Regions from separate parts of the Pseudomonas sp. B21-028 genome, predicted to be linked through region 2. Evidence: predicted binding sites of a transcription regulator. Region 2 holds the regulator's gene; the other holds the start of a gene.

Region 1 (4,182 bases), 780 kb from region 2:
GTGACCAGATTGCCCGGCACCACGATTACCTGCTCAACGAGCAGCGGGTCGCCAAGGCCGTATTCGACAAGATTGCCCATTCCGGCTGTCTGAGCGCGCCGAATATCCGCTACCTGCAATCGCCCTACGCCCTGTTCAACGGCGACTTGTTGCTGGCTGCGTTCAATCCGGCCGGCGACATGCACATCCTGCTGGGGGATTTCACCGGGCACGGCCTGCCGGCGGCGGTCGGGGCGATGCCGCTGGCGGAAGTGTTCTACGGGATGACCGCCAAAGGCTATGGCCTGGCGCAGATCCTGCGGGAAATGAACGCCAAGCTCAAACGCATCCTGCCGGTGGACATGTTCTGTTGCGCGACGCTGCTTTGCCTGGGCTTCCAGCGCTGCACGGTGGAAATCTGGAATGGCGGCATGCCCGATGGGTACCTGCATGACAGTCTCACTGGCGTGCGCACGCCATTGCCGGCGCGGCACTTGCCATTGGGCGTGCTCACGCCTCAACTGTTCGATGATCGTACCGAAGTGCATCCCATGGCGCTGGGTGACCGGGTCTTCCTGCTGTCCGACGGCGTGATCGATACCAGCGATGACGATGACCAGTTGTTCGGTGTGGAGCGGTTGCAGCAGGTATTTGCCGCCAACCGTGAGCCCGATTGTCTTTTTGAAGATATCCAGCAGGCCCTGCGGGACTTTCGTGGCGAGGCCCGCGACGATTTCAGCATGGTCGAAGTGCGGATGGTCGCGCCGACGCAACTCAATCCGCCACCACCGGTCTATTCCGATAGCGGCCAGTCCAGTCCGCTGGACTGGTCGGTGAGTTTCGAGTTTCGGGCCCAGACCCTCAAGCGCTTCAACCCGATGCCGTACTTGCTGCAATTGCTGCTTGAGGTGCATGGGCTCAGGGCTCAAAGTGGCGCGCTCTACAGCGTTCTATCGGAGCTCTACTCCAATGCCTTGGAGCATGGAGTGCTGGGGCTCGATTCGAGCATCAAGCGTGATGCCTCCGGCTTTGCGCGCTATTACATGGAGCGCAGCAGCCGACTGGATGAACTGGCCGCCGGTCACATCCGGGTACACTTGCATGTCACGCCCCACGGCGACGGTGGTCGCCTAGTGATCGAGGTTGAAGACAGCGGTGAGGGCTTCGATGTTGCCCGTGTGCTGGCCCAGCCGCTGAGCAGTGATCGGTTGTCGGGACGTGGTGTCAGCCTGGTGCGTCAGTTGAGCCACCAGGCCTGTTGGTCAGACGATGGTCGTAGTGTCCGCGCGGAGTTTTTCTGGGAGGCTCTGGCATAATCCGCGCCACTCTTGATCAGGGAGCGAACAAGTGAACGAGATTCATCTGGACCGCGACGTGCTCAGCACGTTGAAGGAAGTCATGGAGGAAGGGTATCTGGAGCTGCTGGATACGTTTCTCAACGACTCCGAGGCACGCTTGCGCGTGCTGCATGAAGCCCGCGACGCCGAAAAGCTGAGCGCCACCGCCCACAGTTTCAAGGGCAGCAGCAGCAACATGGGCGCCATCCGCCTGGCCGAACTGTGTGGTGAGCTGGAGCAGCGTGCCAAACAGCCCTCCCTGGGCGGCATCGAGAAGCTGGTCAGCGAAATCGACAGCGAATTCGCCCATGTCCGAAATCTCTGCCAGGAAGAGCGCGAAGGCTTTCACTGCTGAGTGATGACCTGTCAGGCGTCGCCACTGTCCGGACGTTGGCCCGCCCCTTGCATTGTCCAGTTCCGACTGTACCTATGATTTCAGTGCAGCGGAGACCTTTTTATGCCCGTTACGCCCAATACACTGCTTCAGGCCGCTGCGCAGGCCAAGCCGCAGGCCGCCGTCAATCCGCCGGCAGCGGCGCCGGACCTCGGCAATAGAGCCTCCAGCTTCGCCCAGGTCTTCGCCCAGCAAGCCCCCGTCAAATCCTCGTCGGCCCCTGAGCCTGCGATGAAGCCGGTGCGCGACAAGACCCCCGACAGCAGCGTCAAAAAGAACGCCAGCGATGAAACGGCTGCCGCCCCGGAGCCGGCCGTTGCCGATAGCGGCAAACCCTTGCCCGCCGACAAGCCGGTCAAGGCCGATGACACGGCAGACAATGACACCGATGCCGACAGCGAGACCGAGACCCCGGTAGCGGACGCGGCCCCTGCCGATACTGTCGTCGACCCGATGTTGCCGCCGGACGTGGCTGCGCCTGTGGTCCAGGCCGACGTGGTGCCTACGCCTGTGGTGGATGCCTCGACTGTGCCGCAGGTGGCGGCTGCGGTGGCGACTCCGGTCGTGCCGCTGGCCCCGGCCGCGCCGCCAGAGGACCCGAAGTTCGACCCCGAGGCCGACCCGCTCGACGCCTTGCCGGCATTGCGACTGGCAATGGAGCAGGGGGGTCACGTTTCCGCTACCAGCCAATCCAAGACCGCCGCCCCGGCTCCTCTCGACGGTGAGCCGACGTCAGCCCAGACCTTTGCCGCCGGCATGGCAAGCATGCTGACTGTGCAAGCTGACCAGAACAGTACCGGTCCTGGCAGCCAGGGCGGGGAAAAGGCATTCAGCGGGCTGATCGGCGAGGGCCTCAAGGATCTGGGCTCGGCTTCCAGTGACACCCGCGTGGATGATTTCGCCAACCGTCTGGCGGCCCTGACCCAGGCGGCTACGCCCAAGACCGCCAATGCGGTGCCGGTCAACCAGCCCATCGCCATGAATCAGAGTGGCTGGACCGAAGAAGTGGTCAACCGGGTGATGTATCTGTCGAGCGCCAATCTCAAGGCTGCCGACATCCAGCTGCAGCCCGCCGAGCTCGGTCGCCTGGACATCCGGGTAAACATGGTGCCGGATCAACAGACCCAGGTGACCTTCATGAGTGCCCACTCCGGCGTTCGCGAAGCCCTCGAAGGCCAGTTGCATCGCCTGCGGGACAGTTTCGCCCAGCAGGGCATGGGCCAGGTCGATGTCAACGTGTCCGATCAGTCCCGTGGTTCGCAGAACCCGGATCAGCAGGCGCAGCAGCAAGCCCAGGCCGGACGCACGTCATCCTCCGGCGGGCGGGTGGGTTCGGCAGATGAACCCCTGCCGGCCAGCGTCGCTGAGGTGGCGGCCGCTACCACCAGCGTCATCGGCACCAGCGCGGTCGATTACTACGCCTGATCGGCGAGGTAACCCCTTGTGGGAGCGAGCCTGCTCGCGATATCGGTAGACCAGTCACCCATAAAGTGTCTGAGCCACCGCTATCGCGAGCAGGCTCGCTCCCACAGGTGTTTTCGGGTGTTGCAAATTGCTTCTGGCATAACACTTGCTCCTGCCTTGCCATGCAACCGTAAACCCCCCGATTAGTGACGGATTATTGGCATGGCGAAGAGCGAAGCAGCAGCTGTAAAAGACCCCGCAACCAAAGGCAAACTCAAGATGATCATCCTGATCGTGGTGGGTTTGCTCCTGGCGATCGGTGTGTCCGTGGGGGCAACCTGGTATGTCATGCACAGTGCTCAGAGCAAGCCGGCGGCAGTGGTCGAGGCCGCGCCGGTGGGCAAGCAGCCAGCGATTTTCGAGCCCATGGCACCTGCCTTCGTCGCCAACTACACCCAGAATGGCCGTCAACGCTACATGCAGGTCAGCATCACCTTGCTGGGGCGCAACCAGGCTGATCTGGAAGCGCTGCGGGTGCACATGCCGCTGATCCGCAACAATCTGGTGATGCTGTTCTCCGGACAGAATTTCGACACCCTCGCCACCCCCGTCGGCCAGGAAATGCTCCGTCAGAAAGCCACGGCCAGCGTGCAGGAAGTGGCTCAGAAAGAGCTCGGCAAAGTGGTGATCGAACAGTTGCTCTTCACTAACTTCGTATTGCAGTAGGAACCCGCCATGGCCGTGCAGGACCTGTTGTCCCAGGACGAAATCGACGCGCTGTTGCACGGCGTCGATGACGGCCTGGTGCAGACCGAAAACGCTGCTGAACCGGGCAGCGTCAAAAGCTACGACCTGACCAGCCAGGATCGCATCGTTCGCGGACGCATGCCGACCCTGGAAATGATCAACGAACGTTTCGCCCGCTACACCCGCATCAGCATGTTCAACATGCTGCGTCGCTCCGCCGATGTAGCGGTCGGTGGCGTGCAGGTGATGAAGTTCGGGGAGTACGTGCACTCGCTGTATGTGCCCACCAGCCTCAATCTGGTGAAGATCAAGCCGTTGCGC
Region 2 (4,182 bases):
GCACGGGAATGAAAGCGTATCTGAAGGAAAGCAGGATACACCTGCTATCGAACGTAAGAGGACAGTATGAAGCTCGCTAAAACCCTCCCTATTTTGCTCAGTCTGGGCGCAGCACTGGGAAGCGCGAGCGCCTGGTCTCTTCCCAACGACCGCGACCAGCCTATCCGCATCCAGGCCGACGACGCCCAACTGGACGACAAGAACGGTATCGCCACCTATAGGGGCGACGTGATCATCACCCAGGGCTCGATGAAGGTCACCGGCAATACCGTGACCATCACCCGCACCCAGTCCGGCGATATCGACGTGGTGACCTCGGTGGGCAACCTGGCCTATTTCGAGCAGTTGCAAACGGCCGGCGACACCAAGCCCGTGCAGGGCTACGGCGTGACCATCCAGTATCACGCGTCCCAGGACCGCGTCGTGCTGATCGATCGCGCCAAGGTCATCGACAAGGACAACAACGTCACCCAGGGCGAGAAAATCGTCTACGACACGAACAAGAAACTCGCCAGCGCCGGCCGCGCCACCGGCAACAAGGTGACCGAGCAGCGTCCACGGATCGACATGGTCATCCAGCCGAAAAAGAAAACCGAGCAAAGGCCCCAGTAATGGCAACTCTGAAAGCTCAGCACCTGGCCAAGAGCTACAAAAGCCGTCAGGTCGTGCGCGATGTCAGCCTGTCCATCGACAGCGGGCAGATCGTTGGCCTGCTCGGCCCCAACGGCGCGGGCAAGACCACCTGTTTCTACATGATCGTCGGCCTGGTCCAGGCCGATCAGGGCCGCATCCTGATCGACGACCTGGACGTCAGCCACCAGCCGATGCACGGTCGGGCAAAGGCCGGCATCGGCTATTTGCCACAAGAAGCGTCGATCTTCCGCAAACTGTCGGTCGCCGACAACATCATGGCGATTCTCGAAACCCGCAAGGAACTCGACAAGGCCGGTCGTCGCCAGGAGCTGGAAAGCCTGTTGCAGGAGTTCCACATCAGCCACATCCGCGACAACCTGGGTATGAGCCTGTCCGGTGGCGAACGGCGCCGGGTGGAAATTGCCCGCGCCCTGGCTACCGCACCGAAATTCATCCTGCTCGACGAACCGTTCGCCGGCGTGGACCCGATTTCGGTGGGCGACATCAAGCAGATCATCCACCATCTCAAGGCCAAGGGGATCGGCGTGCTGATCACCGACCACAACGTGCGCGAGACGCTGGACATCTGCGAAACCGCCTACATCGTCAATGACGGCCAATTGATCGCCGAAGGTGACTCCGCCACCATCCTGGCCAACGAACTGGTCAAGGAAGTGTATCTGGGCCATGAGTTCCGCCTGTAAGCGCGAAGTGTCTGGCAAATTGTCCCGGCGCCGCTGGTTTAACCGCGCAGCGCCTCGGGATGTTCTCAGTGAATCCCCTATCATGGGGAAACTAATTGAGAACTTCCCCTAGGCAAACACTTCAGTTTCAGGCATATAATTTGCTTAAGGTTTGGCGCTCCGGCGCCCTTGTAGTGGATGGCGCATGTGCGCCGGCGAATAAGGTGTTAAGCCCCTGCCATGAAACCATCGCTAGTCTTGAGAATGGGCCAGCAGCTGACGATGACACCGCAGCTGCAACAGGCCATCCGCCTGCTCCAATTGTCGACCCTGGACCTGCAACAGGAAATCCAGGAGGCCCTGGAATCCAATCCGATGCTCGAACGCCAGGAAGAAGGCGACGACTTCGACAACACCGATCCGCTGGCCGACAACGTCGAGCAGAAACCCAATACCGAGATCCAGGAACCGTCCTACCAGGAGGAAGCCGCCCCGACGGTGGATAACCTCGAGGATGGCGAGTGGGCCGAACGCATCCCCAATGACCTGCCCGTGGACACGGCCTGGGAAGACGTCTACCAGACCAGCGCCAGCAGCCTGCCGAGCAGCGACGATGACGAGTGGGACTTCACCACCCGCACCTCCGCCGGTGAAAGCCTGCAAAGCCACCTGCTGTGGCAGTTGAACCTGGCACCGATGTCCGACACCGATCGCCTGATCGCCGTGACCCTGATCGACTGCATCAACAACCAGGGCTACCTGGACGAAACCCTCGAGGAAATCCTCGAAGCCTTCGATCCGGAGCTGGACATCGAGCTGGACGAGATCGAAGCCGTCCTGCACCGTATCCAGCAGTTCGAACCGGCCGGCATCGGCGCCCGCAACCTGGGTGAGTGCCTGCTGCTGCAGCTACGCCAACTGCCCGCCAAGACGCCGTGGCTGGCCGAAGCCAAGCGACTGGTCACCGACTATATCGATCTGCTGGGCGGCCGCGACTACAGCCAGCTGATGCGCCGCATGAAGCTCAAGGAAGATGAGCTGCGCCAGGTGATCGAACTGGTCCAGAGCCTCAACCCACGCCCAGGCTCACAGATCGAGGCCACCGAGCCCGAGTACGTGGTTCCCGACGTGATCGTGCGCAAGCACAACGATCGCTGGCTGGTGGAGTTGAACCAGGAATCGGTACCCAAGCTACGGGTCAACGCCCAATACGCGGGCTTTGTAAGACGCGCCGACACCAGCGCCGACAACACTTTCATGCGCAACCAGTTGCAGGAAGCGCGCTGGTTCATCAAGAGCCTGCAGAGTCGCAACGAAACCCTGATGAAAGTTGCCACCCAGATCGTCGAACATCAACGCGGTTTCCTGGACTACGGCGACGAAGCGATGAAACCGTTGGTCCTGCATGACATTGCCGAGGCAGTGGGCATGCACGAATCGACAATCTCCCGGGTGACCACACAGAAATTCATGCATACCCCACGGGGTATCTACGAATTGAAATATTTTTTCTCCAGCCACGTCAGCACCTCCGAAGGCGGCGAATGCTCTTCCACGGCCATCCGCGCGATCATCAAGAAACTGGTGGCCGCGGAAAATCAGAAAAAGCCGTTGAGTGACAGCAAGATCGCTGGTTTACTGGAGGCACAAGGCATTCAGGTGGCCCGCCGTACCGTCGCCAAGTATCGTGAATCCCTCGGGATCGCGCCTTCGAGCGAACGCAAGCGGTTGATGTAACAAGGCCACGCCACAGCGTTCCAGTGGCAGGCATTTCTGCCTGCCGCTTTATGCACTGGCAACGAAGGAGAAGCTGTATGCAAGTCAACATCAGTGGACACCAACTGGAAGTGACCGAACCCCTGCGTACCTACATCGGCGAAAAACTCGACCGATTGGAAAGGCATTTCGACAAGATCACCAACGTGCAGGTCACGATGAACGTCGAGAAGCTGCTGCAGAAAATCGAAGCCACGCTGCATATTCCCGGCGGAGAGGTGGTTGCCAACGCGGAGCACACAGACATGTATGCCGCGATTGACCTGCTGACCGACAAGCTGGATCGCCAACTCAAAAAGCATAAGGAAAAGACCCAGAGCCTCCTCCAGGGCGCTACCGGTCGTTAACCCCCCCAATCCATGATCCGACTAGAAACCATCCTGACCCCCGGCCGTTCCATGGTGAACGCGCCGGGCGGCAGTAAAAAGAAAGCCCTCGAACAAATCGCCAACCTGATCCACCGCGAAGTGCCGGATCTGGAAATGCAGGACGTCTTCGAGGCCCTGGTTGCCCGTGAAAAACTCGGTTCCACCGGTTTTGGCAACGGCATCGCCATTCCCCACTGTCGCCTCAAGGGATGCACCACGCCCATCAGCGCGCTGTTGCACCTTGAAGCCGCCATAGATTTCGACGCCATCGACGGCGCACCGGTCGACCTGCTGTTCGTACTGCTGGTTCCGGAAGCGGCGACCGATGCGCATCTTGAGCTGCTGCGCCAGATCGCCAGCATGCTGGACCGCAAGGAAGTGCGCGAAAAACTGCGCAGCGCACCGAGTAACCAAGCCTTGTATCAGGTCGTCCTGGACGAGCAGAACGGTCATTAATCATGCGCCTGATCATCGTCAGCGGTCGCTCCGGCTCCGGTAAAAGCACGGCGCTCAATGTGCTTGAGGACAGCGGCTATTATTGCATCGACAACCTGCCGGCCGGCCTGCTGCCGGAGTTGGCCGAACGGGCGTTGATCCACACCGAGCTGGCGCAACCGCTGGTAGCGGTCTCCATCGACGCACGCAACCTGCCGAGCCACCTGTCGCGTTTCCCCGAACTGCTCGAGGAAGTACGCAACCGGCATATCCAGTGCGATGTGCTG

The links. The regulator sigma-54, encoded in region 2, starts transcription at its own class of promoters, with help from an activator protein. The targets are predictions, from matches to a motif close to ANTGGCATNNANNTTGCTNT.
Region 1: the regulator sigma-54 is predicted to act here: its motif matches at 1,706-1,725, upstream of LOY35_RS08100 (flagellar hook-length control protein FliK).

Annotation. Positions count from the first base shown of each region.
Region 1 covers NZ_CP087184.1:1,779,169-1,783,350, forward strand. The annotation lists gene LOY35_RS08090 (SpoIIE family protein phosphatase) at 1-1,295, shown strand, start outside; gene LOY35_RS08095 (Hpt domain-containing protein) at 1,327-1,671, shown strand; gene LOY35_RS08100 (flagellar hook-length control protein FliK) at 1,774-3,135, shown strand; gene fliL (flagellar basal body-associated protein FliL) at 3,337-3,840, shown strand; gene fliM (flagellar motor switch protein FliM) at 3,850-4,182, shown strand, end outside.
Region 2 covers NZ_CP087184.1:1,000,090-1,004,271, reverse strand. The annotation lists gene lptC (LPS export ABC transporter periplasmic protein LptC) at 1-80, shown strand, start outside; gene lptA (lipopolysaccharide transport periplasmic protein LptA) at 67-612, shown strand; gene lptB (LPS export ABC transporter ATP-binding protein) at 612-1,337, shown strand; gene LOY35_RS04300 (RNA polymerase factor sigma-54) at 1,557-3,053, shown strand; gene hpf (ribosome hibernation-promoting factor, HPF/YfiA family) at 3,131-3,439, shown strand; gene ptsN (PTS IIA-like nitrogen regulatory protein PtsN) at 3,452-3,916, shown strand; gene rapZ (RNase adapter RapZ) at 3,919-4,182, shown strand, end outside.